Regions from separate parts of the Rhodococcus sp. 24CO genome, predicted to be linked through region 4. Evidence: riboswitches for the same ligand, from Rfam matches in the RefSeq annotation. Region 4 holds a riboswitch; each other region holds the start of a gene.
What was found. A riboswitch is a leader RNA that binds a small molecule or an ion and turns the genes downstream of it on or off. The one in region 4 is predicted to bind cobalamin.
Positions count from the first base shown of each region.

Region 1: another riboswitch for cobalamin. It lies ahead of V2B23_RS27890 (ABC transporter substrate-binding protein); the one in region 4 lies ahead of V2B23_RS14980 (CbtB domain-containing protein).
Region 2: another riboswitch for cobalamin. It lies ahead of V2B23_RS20120 (ABC transporter substrate-binding protein); the one in region 4 lies ahead of V2B23_RS14980 (CbtB domain-containing protein).
Region 3: another riboswitch for cobalamin. It lies ahead of cobN (cobaltochelatase subunit CobN); the one in region 4 lies ahead of V2B23_RS14980 (CbtB domain-containing protein).

Region 1 is NZ_JAZFNF010000015.1:11,639-18,981, forward strand. Features, by position in the region: gene V2B23_RS27880 (sugar phosphate isomerase/epimerase family protein) at 1-382, shown strand, start outside; gene V2B23_RS27885 (3-deoxy-7-phosphoheptulonate synthase) at 436-1,524, opposite strand; cobalamin riboswitch at 1,759-1,891, shown strand; gene V2B23_RS27890 (ABC transporter substrate-binding protein) at 1,934-2,980, shown strand; gene V2B23_RS27895 (FecCD family ABC transporter permease) at 2,977-4,017, shown strand; gene V2B23_RS27900 (ABC transporter ATP-binding protein) at 4,014-4,811, shown strand; gene V2B23_RS27905 (DNA alkylation repair protein) at 4,759-5,874, opposite strand; gene V2B23_RS27910 (FAD-dependent monooxygenase) at 5,911-6,996, opposite strand; gene V2B23_RS27915 (CGNR zinc finger domain-containing protein) at 7,039-7,343, opposite strand, start outside.
Region 2 is NZ_JAZFNF010000007.1:487,504-494,846, reverse strand. Features, by position in the region: gene V2B23_RS20135 (sucrase ferredoxin) at 1-256, shown strand, start outside; gene V2B23_RS20130 (MMPL family transporter) at 366-2,486, opposite strand; gene V2B23_RS20125 (hypothetical protein) at 2,624-3,124, opposite strand; cobalamin riboswitch at 3,265-3,408, shown strand; gene V2B23_RS20120 (ABC transporter substrate-binding protein) at 3,585-4,538, shown strand; gene V2B23_RS20115 (FecCD family ABC transporter permease) at 4,535-5,575, shown strand; gene V2B23_RS20110 (ABC transporter ATP-binding protein) at 5,572-6,339, shown strand; gene V2B23_RS20105 ((2Fe-2S)-binding protein) at 6,336-7,106, shown strand; gene V2B23_RS20100 (error-prone DNA polymerase) at 7,228-7,343, shown strand, end outside.
Region 3 is NZ_JAZFNF010000001.1:781,451-788,793, forward strand. Features, by position in the region: gene V2B23_RS03530 (hypothetical protein) at 1-57, opposite strand, end outside; gene cobN (cobaltochelatase subunit CobN) at 97-3,717, opposite strand; adenosylcobalamin (AdoCbl) riboswitch at 3,721-3,891, opposite strand; gene cobG (precorrin-3B synthase) at 3,939-5,081, shown strand; gene V2B23_RS03545 (precorrin-8X methylmutase) at 5,101-5,727, shown strand; gene cobJ (precorrin-3B C(17)-methyltransferase) at 5,724-7,208, shown strand; gene V2B23_RS03555 (DUF1990 domain-containing protein) at 7,233-7,343, opposite strand, start outside.
Region 4 is NZ_JAZFNF010000005.1:441,484-448,826, forward strand. Features, by position in the region: gene V2B23_RS14960 (LuxR C-terminal-related transcriptional regulator) at 1-1,277, shown strand, start outside; gene V2B23_RS14965 (HIT family protein) at 1,305-1,721, shown strand; gene V2B23_RS14970 (alpha/beta fold hydrolase) at 1,712-2,449, opposite strand; gene mhuD (mycobilin-forming heme oxygenase MhuD) at 2,494-2,802, shown strand; cobalamin riboswitch at 2,877-2,997, shown strand; gene V2B23_RS14980 (CbtB domain-containing protein) at 3,024-3,218, shown strand; gene V2B23_RS14985 (CbtA family protein) at 3,209-3,973, shown strand; gene V2B23_RS14990 (NAD(P)-binding domain-containing protein) at 4,033-5,880, opposite strand; gene V2B23_RS14995 (hypothetical protein) at 5,983-6,147, opposite strand; partial or broken gene V2B23_RS15000 (MFS transporter) at 6,211-6,408, shown strand; gene V2B23_RS15005 (hypothetical protein) at 6,451-7,343, opposite strand, start outside.

The sequences.
Region 1 (7,343 bases), on a different contig from region 4:
GCCAGATGCACGTGCTGCCATCGAGATCGTCTCGGCAGCAGACGGTCCGGCTCGGAGCGTTCTCGTCGACGCACTCCACACCGACCGCTCGGCAACAACGCTGGAGGATCTAGCGTCCATCCCGCGCGAGTGGCTGCACTACGCCCAGATGTGCGACGGTTCGACTCCCGCTCCCATCGATGACGCAGAACTGATCCGACACGCCCGCGAAGAGCGTCTAGTGCCCGGTACCGGAGGTATCGCGCTGGCCGAAATCTGGTCGACCCTGCCTGCCGGTCTGCCGGTCAGCATCGAATTGCCCAACGAACCGCTGCGTCAGACCATCGGCACGGACGCTTGGCTGGAACGTCTGGTCACGGCCACACGGGAAGTTCTGGCGTAAACGCCTGTGCGCCTTTCTGGTAGCGCCCACTACCAGAAAGGCGCACGGGGGTGTCAGCCCCTGCGGCTGGCAACGGCCTGCGCCAGACGGTCCAACTGCGCTGCCGTGGTGGACCAGTCGATGCACGCGTCGGTGATGGACTGGCCGTAGGTGAGTTCGTCCGCCTTGCCCAAGGTCAGGTCCTGACGACCGGCCTCGATGAAGCTTTCCAGCATGACGCCGGCAATTCCCTGCTCACCGGCGGCGAGACGAGCTGCGATGTCGTCGAGGACGATCACCTGACGCTCGTGATCCTTGCTGCTGTTGCCGTGGCTCGCGTCGATGACCACGCGCTCGGGCAAGTTCGACTTACGCAGGCGGGCAAGGGTATCCGCGACGGTCTCGGCGTCGTAGTTCGGTCCGTCGCTGCCACCGCGAAGGATGACGTGGCAGTCGGGGTTGCCGGCGGTACGGATCAAGGCAGCCTGACCGTCGAGGTCGGTTCCGGGGAACACGTGGCTCGCAGCGGCAGCGCGGGTACCGTCGACGGCTACCTGTACGTCGCCTTCGGTGGAGTTCTTGATTCCGACGGGCATGGACAGTGCGCTGCACAGCTGGCGGTGCACCTGGCTCGCGGCGGTGCGGGCACCGATCGCGCCGTAGCTGACCAGGTCCGCAATGTACTGCGGCATGATCGGGTCGAGGAATTCACAACCGACGGGCAGACCGAGGCTGGACACGTCGAGCAGTAGCTTGCGGCCGATACCAAGACCGGTGTTCACGTCGTAGGTGCCGTCGAGGTGCGGATCGTTGAGCAGTCCCTTCCACCCGAGCGTGGTGCGCGGCTTTTCGAAGTAGACACGCATGACGATGTGCAGGTCGTCCCGTAGTTCTTCGGCCTTGGCGGCCAACCGGCGAGCGTAGTCCATCGCGGCTTCCGGATCGTGCACGGAGCACGGACCGACAACGACGATCAAACGATCGTCCTCGCCATTGAGGATGTTGATGGTGTCGGCCCGACCGGTGCGCACGGTTGCGGCCGCGACCTCGTCTGGTGCGTGCTGAGCACGGACAGTCGCAGGCGATACGAGCGGACTGATACTTACAGTGCGCTGATCGTCAAGGCTGTCCGGTGTGGCTGTGGTGTCGATGGTGACAGTCATGGGGTTTCGGTTTCCTGTTCTCAGGCCGACCCCAGAGGTGAAATGAACTCCAGCGAGCCGGTCTGTAGTCCGGCTCTTGGGTGGAGGTTGTCAGCGCGTGGTTACGCCGGCAGGCCCACCCGGGGCCGGCCTGCTAAACCAGAAATAGACGCGCTGCATGACGGCCACGATACCTCGAGTGCCGACGAGGTCAATTCCACCCCTGTGTTTGCGGGGAGAAACCAGCGGCTCGTTATGGTTGACGTGGCCGTTCGTGCGGCCACGATCGGCGAGGGAACCTGGTGCAAGTCCAGGGCTGACGCGCAACGGTGACGAACCTTCTCGAGGGATCGAAGTCCGGATACTCGCTGATCGAGCACGGCGAATTCTCGGCTCCGCGATCGAGCCCTGAGCAAGGAGTTCCCTCTTCATGCGTTTCATGCGCTTCACATCAGCAGTTGTTGCCACGTCGGCTCTCGCTTTGGGTCTGGCCGGCTGCGCCGCCTCCGGCGACTCCGTCACCGCGAGTGACGCCACCTCGTCCAACTACCCCCTGACCATCGACAACTGTGGCCAACAGGTCACTATCGACGCACCGCCGACGCGTGCGGTCTCCCTCAACCAAGGCTCCACGGAGATCCTGCTGTCCCTCGGACTCGCAGACCGCATGGTCGGGACCGCTACGTGGACCGATCCCGTCCGCGAGAACCTCGCAGCCGACAACAATCGAGTCCCGCGCCTTGCCGACAACAAACCGTCCTTCGAGGTTGTCCTCGACACGGAACCCGATTTTGTGTCGGCGTCGTTTGCCTCCACGATCGCCGAGGGCGGCGTCGCGAGCCGAGATCAGTTCGCCGCGCTCGGCGTGCCGACGTACCTCTCTCCCACCGACAACGGCTGCGACGGCAAAGTCTCCTCGGCATCGAATGCGGACGGCGCTCGCACCGAACCGTTGAAGATCGAGACCGTCTACCAGGAAATCCGGGAACTGGCAGCAATTTTCGACGTGCGGGATCGAGGCGAGCAGTTTGTCGCCGAACTACAGGATCGATTCGCGGCAGCGTCCGATTCCGTCGACGCGTCCGGAGTCTCCCTCGCATTCTGGTTTGCCGACACCATGACGCCGTACATGGCGGGCTGCTGCGGCTCGTCCGGAATTATCACGGAATCTGTTGGAGCGGAGAACATCTTTGCCGACACGACGGACGAATGGCCACAGGTCAGCTGGGAAACCATTCTCGATCACAACCCAACGGCCTTGGTGCTCGCGGACCTGAGCCGACGCAGCATCGACGGCGGCGCACTGGCCAGCAAGATCGCCTTCCTCGAATCCAACCCGGTCACCTCACGTCTGCAAGCTGTGCAGGACAAGAAGTACATCGTCGTTAACGGCGCCGATCTCAACCCTTCCATCCGCACGATCGACGGCGTCGAGAAGACCGCCACCGCCCTGCGTGACTGGGGCTTGGCCAATTGAGCACGCGCACTGCGCGTCTCGAATCGCGATCGACTCTGGGAGTGCTGTTCCTGATCGGTCTGGTGGTTCTCGGGTTCTCGATTGCGCTGGCGATCACGATCGGCCCGGCCAATCTGTCGGTTCGCGACGTATACGCCGTGGTGTTCGAACATTGGGGTGTCGGGTCGTCCGGTGTCAGCCGGATCAAGGACGGCATAGTCTGGGAATTACGGCTTCCCCGAACACTGTTGGCTGCGGTCTGCGGTGCCGGGCTCGCGCTGTGCGGCGTCATCATGCAGTCACTGCTCCGTAATCCACTGGCCGATCCTTTTGTTCTCGGAATTTCGTCCGGGGCATCGACCGGCGCGGTGATGATCGCGGTGCTCGGCATCGGCGGCGGCGTTATCTCGCTGTCCGCCGGTGCATTTGCCGGTGCAGTCGTCTCGTTCGGCCTGGTGATGCTGCTTGCGGCGGGAGCCGGCGGTGGCACGTCCCGGGTGGTCCTGGCAGGTGTTGCCGGTACACAACTGTTCTCGGCGCTCACGTCGTTCATCGTCATTTCGTCCGCCGACGCCGAGCAGACTCGTGGTGTCCTGTTCTGGCTTCTCGGTTCGTTGGCCGGTGCCGGCTGGACGGACGTAGTTCTGTGTGGCGCAGTGGTAGCCGTCGGAATCCTTGTGTGTCTCGCCCAGGCTCCGGCGTTGGACGCCTTCACCTTCGGCAACAACGCCGCCGCGACGCTCGGGATCCCTGTCCAGCGCGTTCGACTGCTCCTTCTCACCATCACCGCACTGATTACGGCCGCACTGGTCAGCGCTGCCGGGGCGATAGGTTTTGTGGGACTGGTACTTCCGCATGCCGCACGGTTTCTAGTCGGTTCGAGACACAGCCGGTTACTCCCCGCCACGGCATTGATCGGTGCGATTTTCATGGTGTGGGTGGATGCCATCGCACGTACGGCGTTTGCTCCCCAGGAAATTCCGGTCGGCGTTGTGACGGCCCTCATCGGCGTTCCCGCGTTTGCGGTCATCCTGTTCCGAATGAGGAGAAGCGCATGAGCCTCGCAGCGCACGACATAGTGTGGCATCGCGGAAAGAACCTGATCCTCGACCGGGTAAGCGTCGCTGCACAACCGGGTGACACCATCGGGATCCTCGGCCCCAACGGGTCCGGGAAGTCCTCACTCATCAGCATCCTGGCTGGAGTCACATCTCCTGATTCGGGCGATGTCACGCTGGGTGGCACCAGTATCAGCAGCGTTCGCCGACGCACCGTCGCCCGGAAGATCGCAGTAGTCGATCAGCACGCCCACACCGAGGTCGATATCAGTGTGCTCGACGTTGTCCGACTCGGCCGCATTCCGCACCGCACGCTGTTCGGTTCCGGGGAAGAGGCTGACGACGATGCAATAGATCAGGCACTCGCCGATACCGGCATGACGTCGATGCGACGACGCTTGTGGCACACGCTGTCCGGTGGTGAACGTCAACGCGCGCAGATCGCCCGCGCGCTGGCTCAGCAACCGGACGTGCTGCTGCTCGACGAGCCGACCAACCACCTCGACATCTCACACCAACTCGACATCTTGTCGCTGGTGTCGACGCTGCCGGTGACCAGTTACATTGCCCTGCACGACCTCAACGTGGCGGCCATGTTCTGCAACCGCCTTGTCGTGCTCGAACGCGGACGGGTGGTTGCGTCGGGTACACCGACCGAAGTGCTGACCGAGGACCTGGTCGAACAGGTCTACCGGGTCCGGGCGAAAGTCACTATCGACCCCGAAGACGGCTATCCCTCGGTCAGCTATCGTCCGCAGCGACTTGGAGCTGAAAAGATTTCAGACCCTGTGTAACCCCGTTGATCTGTAGCTCGACGGAATGTGTGCCCGCGTAATACCGCCGCGTACTGATCGGTTTGAAGGAATGCCGCTTGGCTACCTTCGCGCTGGCCCCGGGCTCGAGAGAGCGCGTGGTCAGCTTGAACACCTTCGGACTGGTGAGTCCGTTGGCCTTGACGTGATGGACTATGTAGTCGATTGCCACAGTCACGGACTCACCGCCGTTGTTGCTCACCGCAAAACCGAATGCGATGTCCCCACCCAGATCGACAGCCTCGCGATCGATCACAAAGTCCGAGATCACGATATCCGTGGGTGCCGCAAAGCCCAGTAGGGCCAACGCATCGACGTCGCCGGCTTTCACCAGGCTGCGCAGAGCATGGCGAACCACTTTGGGCGTAGCCGCATCGGGATCACCGAGCCAACGCTTGGCGATCGACACCGCCAATGCAGCGTCCGCGCGACTGAGGTCGTTGAGATGATTGGAGACCGATCTCCGCACGTATTCCGACTCGTCGCGGTACAGCGCGTCGAGAATCGAGACCGTCGACTCCGGGTGCTCCGTCAACGCTTTCACCCGTCTACCCCAAGGCAGACGCATTCGGGTGCCCTCACTGGCGAGGCGTCGAACATGCTCGTCCTGGTGATCGGTCCATTCGAGAGCGATCTCCAGCGCTCGCCCGGGATTCGCGTCGAGAAATGTCCGGATCGCAAATTCGCTCGTCAGGCGCGAAGTCAGTTCGGCGAGTAGCGCCATACCATCGTCGAAATCAGTATTTCGACCACTGCGTGTGGCGGTCACCGCAACAGCTTCGGTGACCGGCCAGATCATCCAGCCCGCGAAAGTCTCGTCGCGCAGCGCCAGACGGATTATCTCGGCAAAGCGAGGAAATTCCTCGGGCAGGTCTGACATCATCGCGTCTCGCACCACACGTGTGCGCTCACCGAGACTGAGTCCGTCGAACCCGGATGCGCTGTCGCGAACAGCGACCAAGCGTGTGCATCCGGACGCTTGTTCGAGGCACAGGGCGAGATCAGCGACTACGGAGGCTCCGAGCAGTTCATCAGCTGTGGGCATGCGCGAAGGGTACAACCGGGGTCCGACAGTGATGTTCTACATGTGTCGAGTGCTGAAGTTCGATCCCAGACCGCGAAGAAACAACTCGGCAGGAAGCACTCGTAGTACGAGATCTCGAACGAACGTAGCGCTGGCGCCGCGAGTGAGAATTATTCGAGCGGATCGGCGCGAGCGCTGTTGAAGGCGATGCGTTCTCTTGGTGCGCAGGTAGTCGTAAGTCGCCACGTCATGAGCATGAGCGCCGAGCGCGACAGCATCCTCGAGAGCCTGACATGCGCCTTGACCGAGATGCGGCCCCATCGCGTGCGCGGCATCACCCACGAGCACAACGCGTTCTCGAACAAAAGACGGTAACGCTGGAAGATCCCTGATGTCATGGCGAAGAATCTGCTCCGGCGCAACTGCAGCGATGAGTTCGGGGATGGGAGACGGCCAGTTCAGAAAATCGTCCAACGACGGATCCGGTGTGCCCGTGGACAGCCGGGCGGCAGCAAAAACGTACAACCGACCGTTCCCCAGCGGAACGATGCCGAATTCTCCTCCTGCGCCGAGGATCCCACCTACATCGACAGTTCCCATGTCGTCGACGATCCACCTCCACGCGCGAATCCCCAGAGACTGCGGCACTGGATAATCCGGAAACATCGTTCGTCGCGTGAGGCTGTCGATTCCGTCGGCGCCGACGACCAGATCGAAATCTTCGGTGCGATCACCACATTGAATCGCGCCATCCTCATCGATCCCGGTGACTGTGGAGCCGAGTCGCACCGTCACCGAATCCGGAAGTGCTGCGCGTAGGACATCGACCAGATCGGCGCGGTGCATGGCAACAAAATTTCCGTGCAACGCGCGGAATCTCTCCTCATTGGTCCGCATCAACCATCTACCCTCGCGATTGCGTATCCCGCCCACCCATCCTGGGGCGGCTCTGTTCCGGATCTCATCGCCTACTCCGAGGTCATCGAGTGCGGCAAGTGCGTTCGGCCACAAAGTGATTCCGGCACCTACCTCGGTGAGAACCGGCGCTTGCTCGAACACCGTGACCGACCAGCCCGCATTGGCAAGCGCTACCGCCGTTGCCAGGCCCCCGATACCGCCGCCGATGATTCCCGCTGTTCGCATCGTCGATCCCCTTCGATTCGATTGCCACAGTTGTCCGACGTATCAGCCGACGGATTTTCGCGCGCGATACGCCGCGACATTAGCCCGGTTTCCACAGTTTCCGGTGTCGCAGTACCGCTTCGAGCGGTTACGCGACAGATCCACGAACACCGCGTCACAATCGGGAGCGATACACCACTGCAAACGCGAGAACTCCCCTGTTCGGATCAAATCGAGCACACCCATCGCCGCTTCCGCCGCCATCCGGTTGACGAGGGGCGCGTCGTCTGCCGTGACGTGTAGATGCCACCCGAGATCGTCGTGCCTGGTGAGTCTCGGCTGCGCTCCCGATTCAGCCAGTAGCGTGT
Region 2 (7,343 bases), on a different contig from region 4:
GTGGAACTCGGTGGGCCAAGTCGCGGAAATTGCTGTTCGGCAGTACATTCCCTGCGGCATCGACGACCTGAGTGTGGACGATCTGGGCGGTCAGCTGTGCATTGTCGAGCACGTCGACGGTCGGAGCTGGGAAGTGGAAACGCAGACGTCGGAGTTGGCTCCACGTCCACCGAGCTGTGGGGCGGATCCCAAACCTGTTCGGCCCGTTGTTGCCACGTCCGTTCGCGAACTGGGTTCAGGCCTGATTCTGAATTAGCCGTCGTGCATCAGTTCAACTCTGACGACCCTGGCCTCAGAGGTCCATATACGCAATCGGGTAGTCATCCTCGAGGATGACTACCCGATCAGGGAAAACCGGGAGCGGGTCAGTGCCCGATGCCGACCTTCGCGTGGATTTTCTTCATCCACCCCGGCGCCCACCAGTTTGCTTCGCCCATGAGTTTCACCAGGGATGGAACGAGGAGCATGCGGATGATGGTTGCGTCGACGATCAGTGCCACGATCATGCCAACTCCGAGGAACTTCATCACTCCAAGACCTGACATGGCAAAAGCACCCGTTACGACAATGAGGAGCAGTGCTGCTGCCGTCACGATGCGGCCCGTTCGCTCGGTGCCGAACTTGACGGCTTCTTCCGTTGTCGCGCCGTCGTTCTTCGCTTCGACCATGCGCGACATGAGGAATACCTCGTAGTCGGTGGACAGTCCGAAGACAACGGCCAGGATCAGGACGACAAATGTTGCTTCGAGGGGCGTCTGGCTGACACCGAGAAGTTCGACGCCATGGCCTTCCTGGAAGACGAAGGTGAGGACGCCGAAGGTGGTGGCCAAACTCAAGGCCGCCATCAGCACAGCCTTGATGGGCAACACAATTGATCCGAAGGCGAGGAACAGCAGAATCAGGGTTGAACCGACCATGATCAGAATCATGACCGGCAGCCAGTGCAGGACAGCGTTATTGCCGTCGTCGACGGTGGCTTGCCCGCCGCCGACCAACAATTCGGCACCGTCGGGCGCAGGTATCTCGCGTAGGTCGGTGACAGCGTCACTTTGGGACTGCGGCGTGGAGCCTTCGCTGTAGAACGCTTGGATTGCGATCAGCGAATTGGTGCTCGCGACGACGGTAGCCTGTGCGATGCCCTCTACTTGGCTTGCGGCTTCGGCTACTGCCGTGCCTTCGGCCGGGTTGAGTGCGGTATCGCCCTCCGCCTGCAGGATCAGTGTCGCGCCGTTGCCGGTCTGGGGAAATTCGTTGACCAGCGTGTCCATGGCCGTGCGAGCGGGGTCGTCGGCGGGCAACGCGGTGTACGAGAGTTCGCCAAGTCGTGCGCCAAGCAGCGGCGACGCCAGGACGAGAAGCAGGGTGACAATCGTGATCGATACGGCAACAGGTCGTTTCATCACCCACGTGACGACGCGACCCCAGAACCTGCGTGAGCGTTCTTCTCCGCGTTGGGCTGCGCCCTTGCGCCATGTCAACGAGTTGATGCGATGGCCCAGAATGGCAAGCAAGGCGGGTACCGCGGTCAGCGACAGTACGGCCGCGCTCAGCACGGCGGCGATGGCGCCGAACCCCAGTGAACGAATCACAGCTTGTGGGAACACGAGCATGCCGCTGAACGCGCAGATCAGCAGCAGACCCGAGAACATCACCGTACGACCAGCCGTCAGAACGGTGCGGGTGGCTGCGGCGCCCGGTTCGGAACCGGAGTTCAGTTCCTCGCGGTACCGACCGACGACAAACAATCCGTAGTCGATGGCAAGGCCGAGCCCCAGCAATGAGGCCACGTTGATCGAGAACGAACTGACCTCGGTGACCGACGTCAGAACTCGCAGGACGGCCAAGGCGCTCAGCACGCTCAGGACTCCGACAAAAACCGGTACGGCTGCGGCGACAAGGCCGCCGAAGATGAAGACCAACAACACGAGGGTGATCGGGATGGCTATAGCCTCCGCGATAACAAGATCCTTCTCCAGCGTGGTGTTGAAGGCGACACCCACCACCGTGTTTCCGGCGAATTGTGTTTGCGCGCCTTCCACTTCGAGCGTGGGGAGCAGATCGGAGAATGTGGCGGAGGTGACTCCGGAGTCCGGTGCCAAGGTGATGGCAACCGCGCCCATCGTTCCGTCGTTGGAGACCAGATTTGCCTTGGTCGCGGCATCGGCGGTCCAATACGACTTCACCGAGGCCGTCGGCACGTTGGCCGTGAACTCGTCGACTGTGGCTGTCACGGCCGGGCCGATGTCCTCGAGACTTCGGCCGTCGGTCGGTGTGTAGATCGCAATGATGTCCGCGGTTTGCGGTCCGAGGTTTTCCTCGACGATTGCTGCGACCTTCGCGGAGTCGCTTCCCGGGTCGACAAACCCGCCTTGGCTGAGCTTTCCGAATACTCCGAGACCCCACACGCCACTGATAAGCACGATGAGAACCGCGAGCGAGAGCACCCACCATTTTCGGGAAACGACGGTTTGGGCCCAGCGTGTCATTGATCAACTCCGGTGAAATTTTCGGACATGGCCGTACCGACTGTATCCGGGGGAGGGATTCCTGGGCATGACACGCCGTTGCCGCTGAACGTAAGTCACGCTCAGCGGCAACATCGGCTAAAACCTGGTGCGTGGAGTCAGCGATTGTCCTTCTTGGCCTGGCGCCGTGCACCGGCGGCGATACTGGACGCTTCGAACTTCTTCTTGCCCGGCGAACTACGAGTTTCGTCGACGCGGGCCTTTCCCGCGGACGCGACCTTTCCGTTACTCGTGTCGATGTCGCTGAAGGATGGAGCGTCCTTGCGAGCTCGGCCCAGCCGTTCGTCCTTGAGTTCGCGGGCGCTTTGACGCGAGACCGCTGCCAAACGGCGGCTCACTCTGCTGAGCGCGTCTTCGAAAACTTCTGCTTTACCGGCGTTGCGCGCATTTGCCGACTTACCGGATCCGCGGCCCTTCTTCTCGGCCACTTTTGCCGAACCCTCACGTCGGTACAACTTCGTGTACTTGTTGCGGGCCCGACGAATGCGCGTGTGCAGGGCGATCAGTTCGTCTTCGTCGAGTTCGGCAATCTGATCCTTTTTGGTCTCGAGGATCAACACGTATTCGTCCTCGGAAAGGGAATTCAGTATCTTTTTCACGTCTATTCCGATCTGTCCAGAGTTTCCGAATTTCGGTGGTACCGCATGCTAATCCTTTTTCGAGGTGCGCGGCGGAATACCGTGCTCAGGAGCGGGTCCGGAATGTACGTGGCGAGGCCGTTGCAACTCGGTTCGGATGTGTCATGCATACTGCTGGAAGCACTTGCAAGCCATGCGTGTGGGGGAAGCCGGTCCAAATCCGGCGCTGACCCGCAACGGTAGGTTCGTTCCCGAATCATCGAGAACGAATGAGCCCGAATGCCCGCCGCGTGGTGTGCGACATCCATTCGTCGTGGTCTACGAAACGGAAGTCCCGCGAGAGCCCTGCCCGCGGATTCCCTCTGCGCGGTCGGTGTTCTCCCAGGATTCTCATTCGTGGCTCTGAGCCCTTTTGCGAGGTCCCGTGTCACTCAAGATTTCCCCCACCCGCACCCTTGTCGTGTTGATCGCGACAGCGTTGATGGCCGCCGGTTGTTCGAAAGGCGAGGCAACCGAAAACTCCGCGTCGACGGAGTCATTTGCTCAGCCGGTCAGCATCACCAATTGCGACCGTGAAATGGTCTTCGATTCACCGCCGCAGAGAATTGTGTCCTTGAACGGCCATGTCACCGAAGCACTTATCGAGATCGGCGCGGGTGATCGCATTGTCGGACGGGCATACAGCGACAACCCGCCGACCGCGGAGACGGCCGAACAGTTCAACAAGATCCCCAGTCTGTCCGACACGTTCCCGAGTGCCGAGCAGATTCTGGACGTGGATCCGGACTTTGTTGTCGGCGGAATGACCAGCGCATTCAACGAGAAGCAGGGAAGATCACGCGACGCCTTTGCCGAGAAAGGGATCAATACCTTCCTCTTCTCGGAATACTGCGGCACCGGATTCCCCGATATCGGACTGCTCGAAAACGACTACACCCAACTCGGCCGCGTCTTGGGAGTCGAGGATTCCGCTCGCGCCGTAGCCGAGCAGATCAGCTCCGGCCTGGACGCAGTCCGTGCTTCAGTCGGCGACGCCGCGCCGGTGTCCACCTTCTTCTACGACGGTGGTGAGGATGTTCCGACCACGATCGGTGGTGTCGGCGTCGGGCAACTGGTTGCCGCGTACTCCGGCGTGACAAACATCTTCTCCGAAGGCGCCAAGCCCTACATCGATGCAAGCTGGGAGGCTGTTGCCGAGCGCGCGCCCCAAGCGATTGTTGTCATCGACTACGGAGACAAGACAGCGGATCAGAAGATCGACTTCCTGCGGTCGCAACCGTTGATGGCAACCACTCCGGCCGTAACGCAGAACCGATTTGTTGTGGTGCCTCTCGCTGATCTCTTCGAGAGTTCTCGTCTCGTGCGCTCGGCGAACACCATTGCAAGCGCTTTCCATCCGAGTGCGCTCACACCGGGCGCCGACGCGTCGAAGTGACCCTTTCACGTTCCGGTTTCGGGGCTCTGCTGGCCGGATTGCTGCTGGCCCTGGCAGCCATGCTGGGATTGGCGGTGTCCTTCGGTTCGGTCCGCATTCCGATCGGTGACGTGTGGGCGATAGTCGGAGCACGCTTGGCGCCAGGGACTTTCGAGACCTGGTGGTCGGCGGCGCGGGAGTCGATAGTGATCGACTCCCGCCTGCCGCGCGCCCTCACCGCTGCCGTGGTGGGTGCGTCGTTGGCGATCTCAGGTGCGGTGGCGCAGGCGGTCACACGCAATCCGTTGGCCGATCCGTACCTTCTCGGTGTGTCGTCCGGCGCGGGTTTCATGGTGGTCCTGGTCTCCGTGCTGGGCTTCGGTGTCGGCGTCCTGGGAGTTTTCACGATTCCCGTTGCAGCCTTTGTCGGTGCGATGATTCCGCTGTTCCTTGCCCTGGTGATCGGTGGCAGATACCCCCAGCCCACGGCAATCATCCTGGTGGGAGTTGCTCTGGCCCAGATCTTCTCGGCGCTCATCACGTTCTGTATTCTGGTTCTGGCCGACGATCGGCATGTGACGTCCGTGATGCACTGGATAGCAGGCGGATTCGGCGATTCGAGATGGTCGACGCTGATCTTTCCGACCGTAGCGCTTGTTGTCGTCGGAGTTGCGTTGCTGCTCAGCGCGCGGTGGATGGACGTCCTGCAGACCGGCGACGACGGCGCCGCTGCCTTGGGTATGAACGTGCGACGCTTCCGCGTGTTGTCGCTTCTTGCGGTGTCGGTACTGGCCGGCGCTGCGGTGAGCGTCGCCGGCGGTATCGGTTTCATCGGATTGCTGATTCCGCATCTTGCCGGATTTGTGGTGGGTACCAGAGCAATTCGTCTGCTTCCCGCCGCTGCGTTGCTGGGCGCGGTGGCGATGGTGGCCGCTGATACGGTGGCACGTTCGGTGTCGGAATCGACCGAGCTCCCGGTGGGTGTGATTACTGCTTTGGTGGGAGCGCCGATATTTGTCTGGATGCTCTACCGGCAGTACAGGAGGTTGGAGCAGTGATTCTCGAACTCGTCGATACCCGGGCCCGCCTGGGAAGTCGTGAGGTGCTGCACGGCATAGGTTTCCAGGCTTCCGCAGGTGAGATTCTCGGTTTGGTGGGCCCCAACGGTAGTGGCAAGACGACGGCGCTGCGTTGCTGTTACAACGCGCTGACTCCCAGCGGTGGTGCGGTGCTGATCGATCGGGTGGATGCGACGGCATTGTCGCGCAGGGAGATTGCCCGAACCGTCTCGGCCAGTGTTCAGGAACCAGCGGTGTCCAGTGGGCTTTCGGTGCGTGAATCCGTTGCCCTTGGACGTACACCGCATCGAAATTGGCTGGATCGCACGACGGAGCAAGACGGCAACATCGTGGATCGGTGCATAGAACAGGTCGGTCTCGAGGCACTGGCCGGTAGGGACGTCGCGACGCTGTCCGGTGGTGAGCGTCAGCGAGTGTCCATTGCCCGGGCGCTGGCGCAGCAACCGAAGATCCTGTTGTTGGACGAGCCGACCAATCATCTGGACCTGCGCCACCAGCTGATCGTGATGGAGCTGCTCACGGAGTTGGCGTCGCAGGGGTTGGCCGTCGTGGTCACGATGCATGATCTTCGCCTGGCCGTCGAATATTGCGATCGACTGGCGGTACTCGAGGCGGGAAACCTGCGGGCATGTGGGCCCACCGCTGCGGTGCTGGAAGAATCGTTGCTGGCCGAGGTTTTCGGGATCAAGGCCCGCGTGGAGCACGGGGTGCGTCCGCGGATGGAGATTGTGGGGCTGGCGTGAATGACGAGATAGGCGCGATCTACGCGCGGATGGCGACGGCGGTTCCGTTTTTCGAAAGCCTCGACGCCTATCCGGCGACCATCCCGGCCGCGGTGATGACGGACCCGGCCTGGATGGCAGCGCGCGTCGCGGATACGGCAAAGCGGTGGGGGAGTGACGAGAGCCGGGTCAACGGCACCTTGTGGTGGTATTCGGCCAGTTCCACGTTGACCGGTATCCCGCTCGGAACGGGATTGGTCACCGGTTTTGCCGCTGATCCGTCGCTTGCCGAGGCTCGGATCTTCCTGCGTGACGACGGCTATCTCGGTGGTTTTGTCGCCGCTTCTCTCATCCCGATCACTGTCGGTGTTGCCGAGTTGGCTCGGGCGATGTACGAGGCATTGACGCCCGTCATCGAGGTACTCGCCGAGGTGTCCGGAGTGCGAGAGAAGGCGTTGTGGGCGATCACCACCGATTCCATTGCCAACCGCGCGCTCGATGCGGCAGGCGCACGGCGTGAGCGCGGAAGTGCCTGCGCTGCTGGATTGATCGATGCCCTCCGTAGTGCGGGCGCGCCCATTCCGCGACCTCGTTTTGTGGATGTGAGCGCGGGGGCGAGCGCCGTGCGAGTGGAGAATCCGTTGACGCCGGTGCCGACGGATCGACGACGGTTCACCCAGCGTGCGTCGTGCTGCCTGATCTACGAGGTGCCAGGCGAAGCCAAGTGCACCAGTTGTCCCAAGCGGGCGCCCGAGGATCGTGCGGGGTTGCTTGCCGCTCTTGTTTGACGGATGGCGGGTGAGCTGCCAGACTTGAATGTATCGAACATAAGTTCGATGCACGATGCGTCTTCCCTCCCAGCATCGCGACTGTCCGCAAAGACACTGTTCAGGACGCTGTGAGGCAATTATGGGTTGGGGGAACGGACCGCCGACGTGGTCCGAGATGGAACGAGTTCTGTCGGGACGCGCCGGCCGCGTAGAGCACGAAGATCTGTTTCCCGGCGACGGAAACGACAGTCCGGC
Region 3 (7,343 bases), on a different contig from region 4:
CTCGGTCTGGTTGGTGCAGCGGACGCCGTCCCGTCGGAAACGTGTGCAAACTGACATTCCGCCATTATGGGTCGGAGGACCGACAAACGTGGGTAACTACTCCCCTTCGAGCTCGCCTTCGGTTTCGAGATACACCTGACGCAACCCGTCGAGCGTCTTCGGCTCCGGGTGCTCCCACATCTTGCGCTCAGCAGCTTCGAGAAGTCGTTCGGCGATACCGTGCAATGCCCACGGATTGGACTGCGTCATGAACTTCTGATTCTGCTCGTCCAGGACGTAGGTTTCGGCCAGCTTCTCATACATCCAGTCCGCGACCACGTTGGTGGTGGCGTCGTACCCGAAGAGGTAATCGACCGTGGCCGCCATCTCGAATGCACCCTTGTACCCATGACGGCGCATCGCGTCGAGCCAGCGGGGATTGACCACGCGCGCCCGGAAGACACGTGCGGTCTCTTCCGAAAGTGTCCGTGTGCGAACCGATTCCGGCCGGGTGCTGTCGCCGATGTATGCCTCGGGAGACTTCCCGGTCAGCGCGCGCACGGTTGCGACCATGCCGCCGTGGTACTGGAAGTAGTCGTCGGAATCCGCGATGTCGTGTTCACGTGTGTCAGTGTTCTTGGCCGCCACGTTGATTCGACGGTACGCGCTGCGCATGTCGTCGGCGGCGGGGATTCCGTCGAGGCCGCGGCCGTACGCAAAGCCGCCCCACGTGGTGTACACATCGGCGAGGTCGTCGTCGCCGCGCCAGGTCTTGGAGTCGATGAGTTGCAGCAGACCAGCCCCGTAGGTTCCGGGCTTGGAGCCGAAAATACGCGTGGTTGCACGCCGGGCGTCTCCGTGCTCGGCAAGATCTGCCTGTGCGTGGGCGCGAATGTAGTTCTGCTCGTCGGTCTCGTCCAACGCCGCGACCAACTGCACGGCGTCGTCGAGCAGCGCCAGGACGTGCGGGAACGCGTCGCGGAAGAAGCCGGAAATGCGGACTGTGACATCGATGCGCGGGCGTCCCAGTTCTTCGAGATCGATGACCTCGAGGTTGACGACGCGTCGACTGGCTTCGTCCCAGACGGGGCGAACACCGAGGAGCGCAAACACTTCGGCGATGTCGTCGCCGGATGTACGCATGGCGGCGGTACCCCACACGGACAGACCCACCGAACGTGGGTACTCCCCGTGATCGGCGAGGTAGCGGGCGGCAAGAGACTCCGCCATGGCCTGGCCGGTCTCCCACGCCAGACGCGACGGAACCGCCTTGGGATCGACCGAGTAGAAATTGCGGCCAGTGGGGAGCACGTTGATCAATCCGCGCAGCGGCGATCCACTCGGGCCGGCCGCGATGAAGCCGCCGTCGAGTGCGTGCAGCACCTGCTTGATCTCGCCGGAGGTTTGACGCAGACGCGGTACTACCTCGGTGGCTGCGAACTGCAGAATCTTGATGACGGTCGGATCGTCGCTGAGTCCCTGCGCCGCAGCGGGATTCCACTCGGCGTCGGACATGGCGCGGATGAGCGCGTGCGCCTTTTCTTCGATGTCGTCGACGCGGTTACGTGATTCGTCGCCGTCCTCGCTCAGGCCGAGTGCCTCACGAAGACCGGGAACGCTCTGCTCGCCGCCCCACATCTGTCGCGCCCGCAGCATCGCGAGTACCAGTTCGATTTCGGCGTCACCCTCGGGTGCGCGGCCGAGGATGTGCAAACCGTCGCGGATCTGGACGTCCTTGATCTCGCACAGCCAGCCGTCGACGTGCAGGAGCATGTCGTCGAACACGTCTTCTTCCGGACGTTCGGCAAGTCCGAGGTCGTGGTCCATCTTGGCTGCACGCATCAGGGTCCAGATCTGCTGGCGGATGGCCGGCAGCTTGGACGGATCGAGCGCGGAGATGTTGGAGTGCTCGTCGAGTAGTTGTTCGAGCCGGGAAATGTCGCCGTAGCTTTCGGCGCGGGCCATCGGCGGGATCAGGTGATCGACCAGCGTCGCGTGCGCCCGGCGCTTTGCCTGGGTTCCCTCCCCCGGGTCGTTCACGAGGAACGGGTAGATCAGGGGCAGGTCACCGAGCGCGGCGTCGGTACCGCAGCTGCTGGACATGCCGAGCGTCTTGCCCGGCAGCCATTCGAGGTTGCCGTGCTTGCCCAGGTGAACAACCGCGTCGGCACCAAATCCGCCGTTGTCCGGGGTCGCAGCGATCCAACGGTACGCGGCAAGGTAGTGGTGACTCGGCGGCAGATCGGGATCGTGGTAGATCGCGACGGGCTTCTCACCAAAGCCCCGAGGCGGCTGAACCATGAGCACGATGTTGTTGAATCGCAGTGCGGCGATGACGATTTCGCCGTCCGGGTCCTGCGACCGGTCGACGTACAGCTCGCCGGGCGCTTCACCCCAGTGCTCTTCGACGCCGCTACGCAGATCTTCAGGCAGGGTGGCGAACCACTCGCGGTACTGCGCTGCCGAAATGCGGATCGGGTTGCCCTCGAGCTGCTCGGCCGTGAGCCAATCGGGATCCTGCCCGCCGGCCGCGATCAACGCATGAATCAGAGCGTCGCCATCCTTGGCGGCCAAGCCGGGAACAGAGTCGGGACCGTCGACGGGTCCGAGGTCGTAACCGGTGCTGCGCATTTCGGTCAGCAGGTCGATCGCGCTGGCTGGTGTGTCGAGTCCAACGGCATTGCCGATGCGAGCGTGCTTCGTTGGGTATGCCGACAGCATCAATGCAACACGACGCTCCGGCGTCGGAATATGACGCAACTTGCCGTGGCGCACCGCGATTCCGGCCACGCGGGCTGCACGCTCCGGATCAGGCATGTACGTGGAGAGACCGTCGGAATCGATTTCCTTGAACGAGAACGGCACCGTGATGATGCGTCCGTCGAATTCGGGGACCGCAACCTGGGTTGCGACATCGAGCGGCGACAGTCCGTCGTCGTTGGCATCCCAGGTAGCGCGACTGCTGGTCAGGCACAGCCCCTGCAAGATCGGTACGTCCAGTGCGGCGAGTGCTGCCACGTCCCAGGCTTCGTCGTCGCCGCCCGCGGACGCGGTGGCCGGCTTCGTTCCGCCGGCTGCGAGAACCGTCACGACCATGGCGTCGGCGCGGCGGAGTGTGGTCAGCAATTCAGCTTCGGCGCTGCGCAACGAGGCGCAGTAGATCGGGAGCGCAGTGCCGCCGGCATCGGCAATCGCATCGCAGAGCGCCTGGACGTAGCGGGTATTCCCGGCGAGGTGCTGGGCGCGGTAATAGAGAACCGCGATGACGGGACCACTGTTGGCGGTGATGTCTGGGGCAAAATCAGCAATTCCCCACGACGGCAGCCGCGCCGGGGCCTCGAAGCCGTGACCGGTGAGCAGCACCGTGTCGGACAGGAAGTGGTGCAGCTGAGCGAGGTTGTCTGCGCCGCCTTCCGCCAGGTAGTTGTGCGCTTCAGCCGCAACGCCCGGGGAGACAGTCGAGCACTCCATGAGGTCGGCATCAGGTGCGTGTTCGCCGCCGAGCACCACGACGGGCAGGCCGCTGGCCAGGACCATGTTCAGGCCGTCTTCCCAGCTCCGACGGCTGCCGAGGATGCGCACGATCACAAGATCGGCGCCGTCGAGCAAGCCAGGTAGATCCTCGGAAACCAGCAGCCTGGACGGGTTTGCCCACCGATACGAAACGCCGTCGCCGTTGTCCTGGCTTGCGCGAGCGCTCAGCAGATCGGTGTCGGACGTCGAGAGCAGAAGAATCACAGGTGAAACCTTCCTGGGGTTTCGCGCCCCGTGAAAAAGATCTTTCATGGACAGCAGTTGAGGGTCTGACTCGTGTGTACAAACGGAAACAGTTCCGCTTGCACACACTCACAGTGGCGCGACCGCACCGGAATCTCACCGGTTTCCTCACCTGCTGTCACTGGTTGCCCGTGATGCTACCGGTCGCGGGTCCGCGCTCTGCACGGTCGTACCCTTGACCCATGTCCACAGACCGTTCGCAGCCAGATGCGTGCCCTGGAGCACTGCAAGTTCACCAGGCCGCAGCCGGCCCGTTGGCGCGCGTGCGCCTACCCGGCGGCGCGCTGGCTCCACACCAGTTGCAGACGCTTGCCGAGGCCGCCCGCGACGTGGGCAACGGGCAGATGGAACTCACCTCACGCGGAAATATTCAACTCCGCGCTGTCAAAGACCCCCACGTATTTGCCGAACGGATCGCGTCCGCCGGTTTGCTTCCCTCAGCGACGCACGAGCGGGTTCGCAACATTCTGGCGTCGCCGCTCTCCGGCCGAATCGGGGGTGTCGCCGATGTGCGTGAGCTGGTTCGCCATCTTGACGCGGCGGTGCAGTCGGACCCGGCGTTGGCGCAGTTACCAGGACGAACACTCTTCACACTCGACGACGGCCGCGGCGACATCAGTGGTCTGCACGGCGATTTCGGACTGCACGCCCACAGCGAATCCGAGCACTCCCTCGTGCTCGCGGGGCATCGCACCAACCACCTCGTCCATGTCGACGACGCTGTGCCGTTGCTCCTCGACACCGCGCACGCGTTCCTGAATCTTCGTGACAAGCACTGGCGACTGGCCGAAGTGCCCGACGGAATCGCTCGAACCATCGACCGCCTGGGACTTTCGGCCGAATTTGCTGGTGCCGTCGACCTTGCCCCAGACGCCGGGCCGGCCATCGGGTGGCTCGAACAACGCGACGGAACCGTCGCATTGGGCGGCGGGCTCCGCTTCGGACTCCTCGACGCACGGCTCGCCGAATTCCTCGCCGCCATCGAAAAACCCGTGGTCGTGACGCCGTGGCGCTCGATCATGATCTTCGATCTGGACGAAGGTGCAGCCGAGCAGGTGGTGCGAGTTCTCGCGCCGATGGGCTTGATCTTCGACGAGAATTCGCCGTGGCTCGACGTCACAGCCTGCACCGGAAGCCCCGGATGCGAGAAGTCGCTCGCCGATGTCCGAGCGGACGCCATCGAAGCCGTCGAGCAGGATTCACTACCGATCGAAGGCCGGCAGCACTGGGCGGGCTGTGACCGTTCCTGCGGGCGCCCCCGCGCGAAAGTAGCCGACGTGATTGCGACGACTGACGGTTACCGGGTGAATCAGACCGATCAGTGATACCTCTATCCTGTGCCCCATGATCGAGTACATCCGTGACGGCGCAGAAATTTATCGCCAGTCCTTTGCCACAATTCGGGCCGAAGCCGACCTGAGCCGTTTCCCGGCGGATGTCTCGCAAGCTGTTGTGCGGATGATCCATGCCAGCGGTCAGGTCGACCTGGTCGACGACATCGCGTTCACACCGAACGTCGTCACCGTCGCCCGAGCTGCCCTGCGTGCGGGTGCGCCGATCTTCTGTGACGCGAACATGGTCGCCGCCGGAATTACCCGCAAGCGCCTGCCTGCCGACAACGAAGTGATCTGCACACTGCGCGACCCGCAGGTTCCGTTGCTGGCGAACACAATCGACAACACGCGCTCGGCGGCCGCTATCGAACTGTGGGGGCAGAAACTCGAAGGCGCCGTGGTCGCGATCGGCAATGCACCGACCGCTCTGTTCCATCTCCTCAACCTGATCGAGGCGGGCGGACCGCGGCCTGCTGCTATCGTCGGCGGACCCGTGGGATTCATCGGATCCGCCGAATCCAAAGAAGCGCTGATCGAACATCCCAGCGGCATAGAACATTTGATACTGAGAGGCCGACGCGGCGGCAGCGCCGTCACCGCGGCTGTCGTCAATGCGATTGCGAGCGAACAAGAATGAGCGAAGGCAAGTTGTGGGGAGTCGGCATCGGACCCGGCGATCCGGAGTTGGTGACCGTCAAAGCCGCCCGCGTGATCGGTGAGGCGGACGTCATCGCGTTCCATTCCGCGCGGCACGGAAAGAGCATTTCCCGCGGGGTTGCTGCTCCGTACATGCGCGACGGCCAGATCGAGGAACACCTCGTGTACCCCGTCACGACCGAAACCATCGACCATCCGGGTGGTTACCAGGGTGCGATGGACGAATTCTACGAAGTCGCAGCCGAAAGGTTGGCCGTCCACTTGGCAGCCGGACGCACTGTTGCGCTACTCGCTGCGGGCGACCCACTGTTCTACAGCTCGTACATGCACATGCACAAACGCCTGGCGGATCGTTTCGAGGCCGAGGTCATCCCCGGTGTCACCTCCGTCAGTGCCGCGTCGGCCGCACTCGGAAAACCCCTGGTAGAGGGTGACGAGATCCTCACCATCCTGCCCGGAACATTGCCGCAAGCCGAGCTCACGCGACGCTTGAAGGAAACAGACGCCGCAGCGATCCTCAAGTTGGGTCGCACTTTCCCGCCGGTTCTGCGTTCACTCGAGGACGCCGGCCGACTCGGCGAAGCGCACTACGTCGAGCGGGCCAGTACACCTCGCCAGCGCGTCGACGCTGCCGCCGACGTCGATCCAGACGGCGTTCCGTACTTCTCCATCGCCATAGTTCCCAGCCCGTCGAACAATGCCGCGCCGCGCGAAGACAGTGCGGGTGAAGTTGTTGTCGTCGGCCTCGGACCCGGCGACACCTCGTGGACCACACCTGAAGTGGCGCATGAACTTTCACTGGCCACCGATCTTGTGGGGTACGGCCCGTACGTCGACCGTGTGCCCACCCGCCCCGGGCAGCGTCGCCATTCCAGCGACAATCGCGTCGAAGCGGAGCGGGCAGCGATGGCCCTCGATCTGGCGAAGAACGGCGCCCGCGTGGCCGTCGTCTCGTCCGGCGATCCTGGTGTATTTGCCATGGCTGCAGCGGTTCTCGAGGTCGCGGCCGAAGATCAGTGGCGCGGCGTTCCCGTTCGCATCCTGCCCGGTATGACAGCGGCAAATGCCGTGGCCAGCCGCGTCGGAGCCCCGCTGGGTCACGATTACGCCGTGCTGTCCCTGTCGGATCGGCTCAAGCCTTGGGAAGTGGTTGCCCGTCGCATCTCCGCGGTCGCCGCGGCAGATATGGCTTTTGCCGTCTACAACCCGGCGTCGAAATCGCGAACCTGGCAGGTCCAGGCCATGAAGGATTTGGTACTCGAGCACCGCTCCCCCGAAACCCCGGTGATCATCGGCCGTGATGTGGCCGGCGCGGAGGAATCGGTGCGCATCGTCACGCTCGGCGATCTCGAACCGTCGGAGATCGACATGCGCACGTTGCTGATCGTCGGGTCGTCCATGACAAAGGTCGTCGATACCGGATCCGGCCGACAGGTGTTCACGCCGCGTCGCTACCCCTAGCGGTTCGTGAAGGATTTTGCTCGCTCAGCGAGCAGAATCCTTCACGGCACGGATGTAGCGTCTGGTCACCCACGCCTGCACCAAACGCCCGATCGGCGCACCCACCCTCACCCACCAGGTGCCGGGCTTGGAGAA
Region 4 (7,343 bases):
CCCGAGACGTACTCAATGTCGGCTGTGTTCACTCGATCATGCTGCGTGTCGCCGGAAAATACGGGCCAGCAGCCGAAACGACGCGCCGCCTGACCGAGATCAGCAGAAGCGCTCTCGACACGAACCCCGACGACATCAGCCCGCAACTCCCGGTGATGCGCGTGCAGTGGGGAATCACGTTTCAACTGAGCGGACGGTTCACGGAATCCACCACCGAGATGCGTATGGCGTACTGGGGCGGTGAATCACAGGGCATCGACTTCATCGCCCGCAATGCAGCGGGAGGCGTAGCCATGAATTGGGCGATCGTCGGGGAACCCTCTCTGTCGCAGGGATGGTCACGGCTCGAGCGCAAGCATCCGAACACCTATGGGTGGCTCCACTCGATGGTACGAACGCCAGGACTGGTCGCCCGTGCGTTGACTGCACTGTGCACCCTCGACCTCGACGATGCACATGAGGCCGTCGCAGCCCTGGGAGAGCCCGACAACAACGAGGAACTGTGGGCGTTTGTCCTCTACACGCACTGCCAGTACGCACTCACCTGCGGGGAAGAATCGACGGCTATCACGTTGCTGCGCAAGGGAATTTTCGACAACCCCGCAAAGCTGAAACCTGATTCTTTTGCGCTACCGTTGTTGCGCTCCACCAAAATCGATCTGGCTCTCGCGCTCGGCGACGGCAACTTGGCAATGGCGCTGTCGTCGGACATCGCCGAGCCGGCCGCCAATCCCTGGACACTGGTTTCCGTCGCGCGCCTATATCAGCGGGCCGGTCAGAATGAATCGGCAATCGCGCTGTGCCACCAATTCGATTGGGCGCGAGAGTCGTACCCACGCCCACAGATGGAGGCCCTCCTCATTCAAGCCGTCGCGCATTTGCGAGGTGACGAGCCGCGCCGCGCCGCCGAAGCCTGGTCGAATGCCTGCAGCATCGCCGACCAAACCGGCAATCTCCGATCGTTCTCGACCATATCTCGACGCGACGTCGATCACCTCGAATCCTTGGCACGTACCGGATCGAGCGCTCTTGCCCGATTCCTGAAACTTGCTCCAGGAGAAACATTTCCACACGAGCTGAACCTGGTCACTTTGACGGACAGAGAAAGACAAGTTCTTGATCTGATCGCGTCCCACGCCAGTTTGACGGAGATGGCAAACGCACTCTTCATCTCCGTCAACACGGTCAAGACTCAGGTGCGCACGCTCTACAGAAAACTTGAAGTCCACAATCGACGCGAAGCACTCACACGCGCACGGGAGCTACGTCTGCTCTGATCCACCGACGGGATACATTCTGTAGTCATGAGCCACACCTGCGTCTTCTGCAACATCATCTCGGCAGACGAGCCCGCAATTCGTGTTTTCGAAACCGAAACCGTGCTCGCATTTCTCGACGCCCGCCCGGTCAGCCGCGGACACACCCTTGTTGTGCCGAAACGCCACGCCACCAACCTCGACGGACTCGAAAACCACGAGGGCGCAGAGATGTTCCGGGTAGGCACAATCATCGCCGGCGCGCTGCGGCGGTGCGACATCGCCGCGGACGGCGTCAACATCCTGGTCAACGACGGACGTGCCGCCGGTCAGACCGTCTTTCACTCACATCTGCACGTCGTACCGCGACACAGCGGAGACAAAGCCAAGTTCGCAGCCGGGCTCCTGGCGAGGCGGGCCGTCGAACTCGAAGAAGCGGGAGCGTCGATCCGAAGTCAGCTCTGATCAACCAGGAACGCTGTCACTTCGTCGCGGTACCGCTCTGGTTGATCGTCGTGGACAAGGTGACCCGCGTCGGCAATGCGCACATACCGAGTCCCCGGACGCTCTGCCATCTCGCGCATCTGGCCGTGCGGGGTAATCGTGAACTCACCCTCGACGAGAAGGGTGGGTACCTCGATTGCACTCCACTGATCCCAGAAATGCCGCGTGCCCCATTCTTCCGAGATATCGCGAAAGGTCGACACGTCACCGTGCAGGTACCACCCGTCGTCGCGGCGGTCGAACGAATCCAGAAAGTATTGTCCCGCAACCGGACCGAAGAACTCCTTCACCGCATTATCCGTAGCAAACGGTTGCGGCCACGACGACACCATCTGAGCCCAGTTCTCCGCAGTGCGCCCGCGGAAATCCGGTGCCATGTCCTCGAGAACCAACGCACGCACTCGGTCCGGGTGTGCGGCGGCAAAACACCACGCGTGCAGGGCACCCATCGAGTGCCCGATCACGATCATCGGCGTGTCGATCACTGCCACCGCCGACGCAAGGTCTTCGACAAATGCCTCGGTCGTCAATTCTGCGGGCGCCGGCCGTCCGTGACCGGCCGCGTCGAACGTGTAGACGTGGCCGAACTCGCGAATCCAGGGCACATGCCGACGCCACGTTCGGGCACTACCCATGAGGCCGTGCAACAACAGAATCGGCTGGCCGGTACCACCTTCGTCATGCAACACGAATGTCACCGTACGCGGTGAAGCCGCGCGGTAATGTCGCTTACATGGCAGTCGTGAAGATCAATGCAATTGAAATCCCCGAGGGCGCCGGCCCCGAACTGGAAAAGCGCTTCGCAGCACGCGCACATGCCGTGGAGAACTCTCCCGGATTCCTCGGTTTCCAGCTCCTGCGCCCCACAGCTGGCGAGAACCGCTACTTCGTGGTCACGCAGTGGGAAACCGAGGAGGCGTTCGCCGACTGGCGTGACGGCCCGGCCCGCGCAGCGCATTCGGGTGAGCGCGCCAAGCCCGTCGCGTCGGGTGCGTCGCTGCTCGAGTTCGAGGTAGTTCTGGACGTCCCCGCCAAGAGTTGATCCGTGATCGTGCAGGGTTTTGCTCGCCTAGCGAGCAAAACCCTTCACGATTTTCGTGTATTCACTGCTAAAGTGCGCTCTGTACACGCGATGGTCGACAGGAATCCGGTGAAAGCCCGGAGCGGTCGCGCCACTGTAATTCGAGGTGAACCCACCTCGACAGCCAGACACTCCGGCCATCGCATTTGACCTAGGGGACGCGAAAATCCCAGGAGGCTTCGATGGCACTCGCCTACTCTCCCGACTCGTCGATCGATTCGACTCGTCTTGCCTTCCTCGCCGCAGCTATTGTGCTGTTCGCGATGCTGGCTCTCTACCTGGTCGGATTCGACCAGGGCGCAATCTCACGCACAGGCATGTACATGCATGAGCTGATGCACGACGGACGCCACTTGATGGGCCTCCCGTGCCACTAGTCGACAATTTCACGAAACTTCTGATTCGTGGCTTGTTGGCTGGTTTGATCGCAGGCATCCTTGCCGGCGGAGTTGCATTTGTGCTGGGTGAGCCGCACGTCAACGCTGCCATCGCGATCGAAGAAGCCAACAGTGCCGCCGGCGAAACCGCCGGACACACGCACGGCGACGAAGAAGCCCCACTCGTCAGTCGTGATGGTCAACGCGCTGGACTCTTCCTCGCAACGTCGCTCGCGGGCTTGGCCCTCGGTGCCATCTTCGCCGTAGTCGCCAACTACGCGCGACGGATCACCACCATGTCGGGACCGTTCTTGGCGATGGCCATCGCATTGGGAGGCTGGCTCGCCATCGAGGCGGTGCCGTTCTTCAAGTACCCGGCCAATCCGCCAGCCGTCGGCGATCCCGACACGATCAACCAGCGAACCTGGCTGTGGCTCGCGACCGTGATCCTCGGACTGCTGGCCGTCACCGCGGCCGCCGCGGCAGCAAAAGCTGTATCCGCCCACGAGTTCCTCAGCGTGCGCGTCGCCGCTCCGGTTGCTGCGTTCCTGGTCATCGTGGCAATCGGCTACGTTTCGCTACCCACGATCAACGAGGTGGGCGACGACTTCCCGGCAACTCTGCTGTGGGAGTTCCGCCTCTCGTCCCTCGCTACACAGGCAACCTTGTGGCTCGTACTCGGATTGGCATTTGCCTTCCTCACCGAGCGCGCGACCAAGAACGCCGAAGTAGCAAAAAAGTACGCCCTTCGCTGAAACTGCCGTGCGCCTTTATTAACCGCGCGCGGTTGATAAAGGCGCACAGCAGTTCTTTTTCAGCTCAGATGATGCACTTCCTGCAGCCCGTACACCGGCGTCGGAATGCCCTCGTAGCGCGCCTTCAACTGCAGAGCCAGGTACAGCGAGTAGTGGCGGGACTGATGCAGATTGCCGCCGTGGAACCAGAGCGCTTCCTGCTGCGTCGGCTTCCACATATTGCGCTGCTCGCCTTCCCACGGTCCCGGATCCTTGGTGGTGTTCGACCCCAGTCCCCAGACCTTGCCGACCTTGTCGGCGGTGTCCTGACCGATCAGATCGGCCACCCAACCGTTCATCGAGCCGTAGCCCGTTGCGTAGACCACCACGTCGGCCGGCAGTTCCGTACCGTCTTCGAGAATCACGCTGTTCTCGGTCAGCTCTCGAATGTTCCCGTGGGCGAGCTTGATGTCTCCGTTGGCAACCAGTTCGGCAGCGCCGACGTCGATGTAATAGCCCGAGCCGCGTCGTAGGTACTTCATGAACAGGCCCGAACCGTCGTCGCCCCAGTCGTGCTCGAAGCCGGCCTTCTCGAGGCGATCGTAGAAGTCCTTGTCGCGCTCACGGATTGCGTCGTACACCGGGATCTGGAACTCGTGCATGATCCGGTACGGCAACGAACCGAACGTGAGGTCCGCCTTGTGCGTCGTCATACCGGCGGCGAGTGCGCGCTCCGAGTACAGATCACCCAAGCCCAGATCCATCAGTGAATCCGACTTCACGATGTGCGTCGAACTGCGCTGCACCATCGTGACGTCGATGCCGTTCTCCCACAAGGCGCCGCAGATGTCGTGCGAGGAGTTGTTGGCCCCGATGACCACAACCTTCTTACCGACGTACTGATCCGGGCCGGGGTGCTTGCTCGAGTGGTGCTGATCGCCGAGGAACTTGTCCTGACCGGGGAACGTCGGAACGTTTGCCTTGCCGGACATCCCGGTTGCCATCACCAACTGCTTGGGACGCAAGGTCAGCTTCTCGCCGTTGCGGTTGACCTCGACGGTCCATTCCTGGGTCTTCTCGTCGAACGACGCGGACGTGCAGGTCGTGGAACTCCAGTACGGAACCTCCATGACCTTGGTGTACATCTCGAGCCAGTCACCGATCTTGTCCTTCGGCGCGAACACCGGCCAGTTGTCGGGGAACGGCATGTAGGGCAGGTGGTCGTACCAAACCGGATCGTGCAGGCACAGGGACTTGTAGCGTCCGCGCCACTGATCTCCCGGTCGCTCGTGGCTGTCGATCACGATGGCCGGGACTCCGAGCTGACGCATACGCGCGCCGAGCGCGATTCCGCCCTGACCGCCGCCGACGATCACGACGTAAGGCTGTGTGGTGTAGCCGAGTTCGCGGTCCTCGATCTCCTTCTGCTCGGCCCAGGTGATGCGGTTCGGGTCTGCCCCGTGCTTGGCGCCGCGCGGGCGACGAGTCCCCTTACCCTCTTCGTGTCCTTTCAACTCCTGCAACGACGTGAGCAGGGTCCAGGCGACAGGCTGGCCGAGTTCGTCCTTGAGACGAAGATGCCCGTGCGCGCGACCGGTTGCAGTCTCGAATTCGATCCAGGCCGAGGTGACGCCGTCGGCTTCGTCGGGGGTCTCGGTGGTCCGGAATCCTGAAGGATCGGTGTCGTCGAGACGCTCGGAGAGCATGTCGGCAATCTGCTCGCGACCTTCGACGGTCTTGATGTTCCAGGTGAACGAAACCAAGTCTCGCCAGAAACTGTCGAGGGCGAATTTTGCTGCGACCCGTTCGATGTCACGAGCGGCGAGTGCCGACTCGAAATCCGCCAGCCAGGCGTCGACGCGCTCCTGAGGTGTCACAGCCGTCGAGCTTTCCGAGGCTACGACTGCGGAATCGATGGTTTGCGTCATCACTTCTCCTTCTTTAGGAATGTGATACACAGCACATCGCATCAGTGGCCCGCGTCACAAGCGTTGCAACCAGTTGCAATCGAAGCGCGCGACGAAGGCGCGCTACGTTCGCGGCAAGGGACGTCCGGCAAGCTTCTCGACGTCGGAGTTGAATCTCTGAAGCCACATCGCAAACGTCGCCACATCCTCAGGTTCCCAATCGGCCACGACCCGATCCAGTCCGTCCACATTGCTGGGCATCGGCGTCGGCATGATCCCGCTGGGCATCAGCGCCCTACGTGACCTGCTCCCGCCGGAGAAGCTGCATCCGACGATCCGCTGGTGGACCTGATGCCCGCCCTCATCATGGGCGCGGTTCCGCCGTCCGCAACGGCGTCGGCGAACAGCTTCAACACCCTGATGCGTTCCGTCGGCACCTCGATCTCCGCCGCGCTGATCGCCGGCGCTATCACGCTGCTGATTCCCGCACGAAAGAACGCGGTGCAGAAGGAAACTGGCGCAGAGTCAGCACCCCTCACGAAAGTCTGACCTACGCGACTGGTTGCCCGCTTGCATGTGCGGCAACCAGTTTCACTCGGATTCAGGCTTCAATCGGCCAAGCCCCAGCGACTGAAAACCGACAACGTAGAACAACGTCCACAGCACCGCCCAGTCCACGAAACCCAGTGCATTGCCGTGCAATCCGTCGGCTACCGCGGGTTCGTGAAGAATGTTCTCGGCAGCAAAACGGTAGTAGAAGAGGAACGTCACCACTGCCAGCCCGAACGTGAGCAGTCCGCGGATCAGCAGGTTCACTCCGTCAGCGAAGCCGGTCGGCTTATTCCCGAAAGCATTGGCCCAGAAGATCATCCAGAAGGCCCAGCACACACCGAGCTGGGCCGGAAACTGATTCACGGCGCCACCCAACTCGGCAACCGCAGCACTTCCCAGCAGAACCTTCACGACGGGCAGTGCCACGACGTACAGCCCGGTTCCCAGTGCAAAATTGCCGACCGTGGCCGCGAGTGCGGTTTTCCCTCCACCGCCGAACATTCGCCACGGCCAATTGTCCAGGGTCTGACCGGTCAAGATCACCACCACGACAACGCAATAGAACCACCCGAGTACGGTGTCGACGGTCATCAATGGATCGGTTGCGGACAAGGACACAGACGGCAGACCGAAAACGAAGTACAGGGCAAGCGTCGGTACCGCGACAAACGCGATCTCGCACAAACCCACCAACGGCTGCTTCATCCCGATGGAGACCCACGGCCAATGCTGCCAGTTCAGCACCACCATCACCCAGGTCCCGAACCCGAACAGCACAAACAACGCACCGGCGAAGTAGCCGAGACCGCCATCACGATCTGCCGCGAAGTCCGGATAAAGACTCCCGATTCCGTTGGCGAGCAACCATGTCACCACAACCGCGAACACTGCTGTCGCCGCCATGATTGCCATGCCGCGTGCCGGCTGCGGGA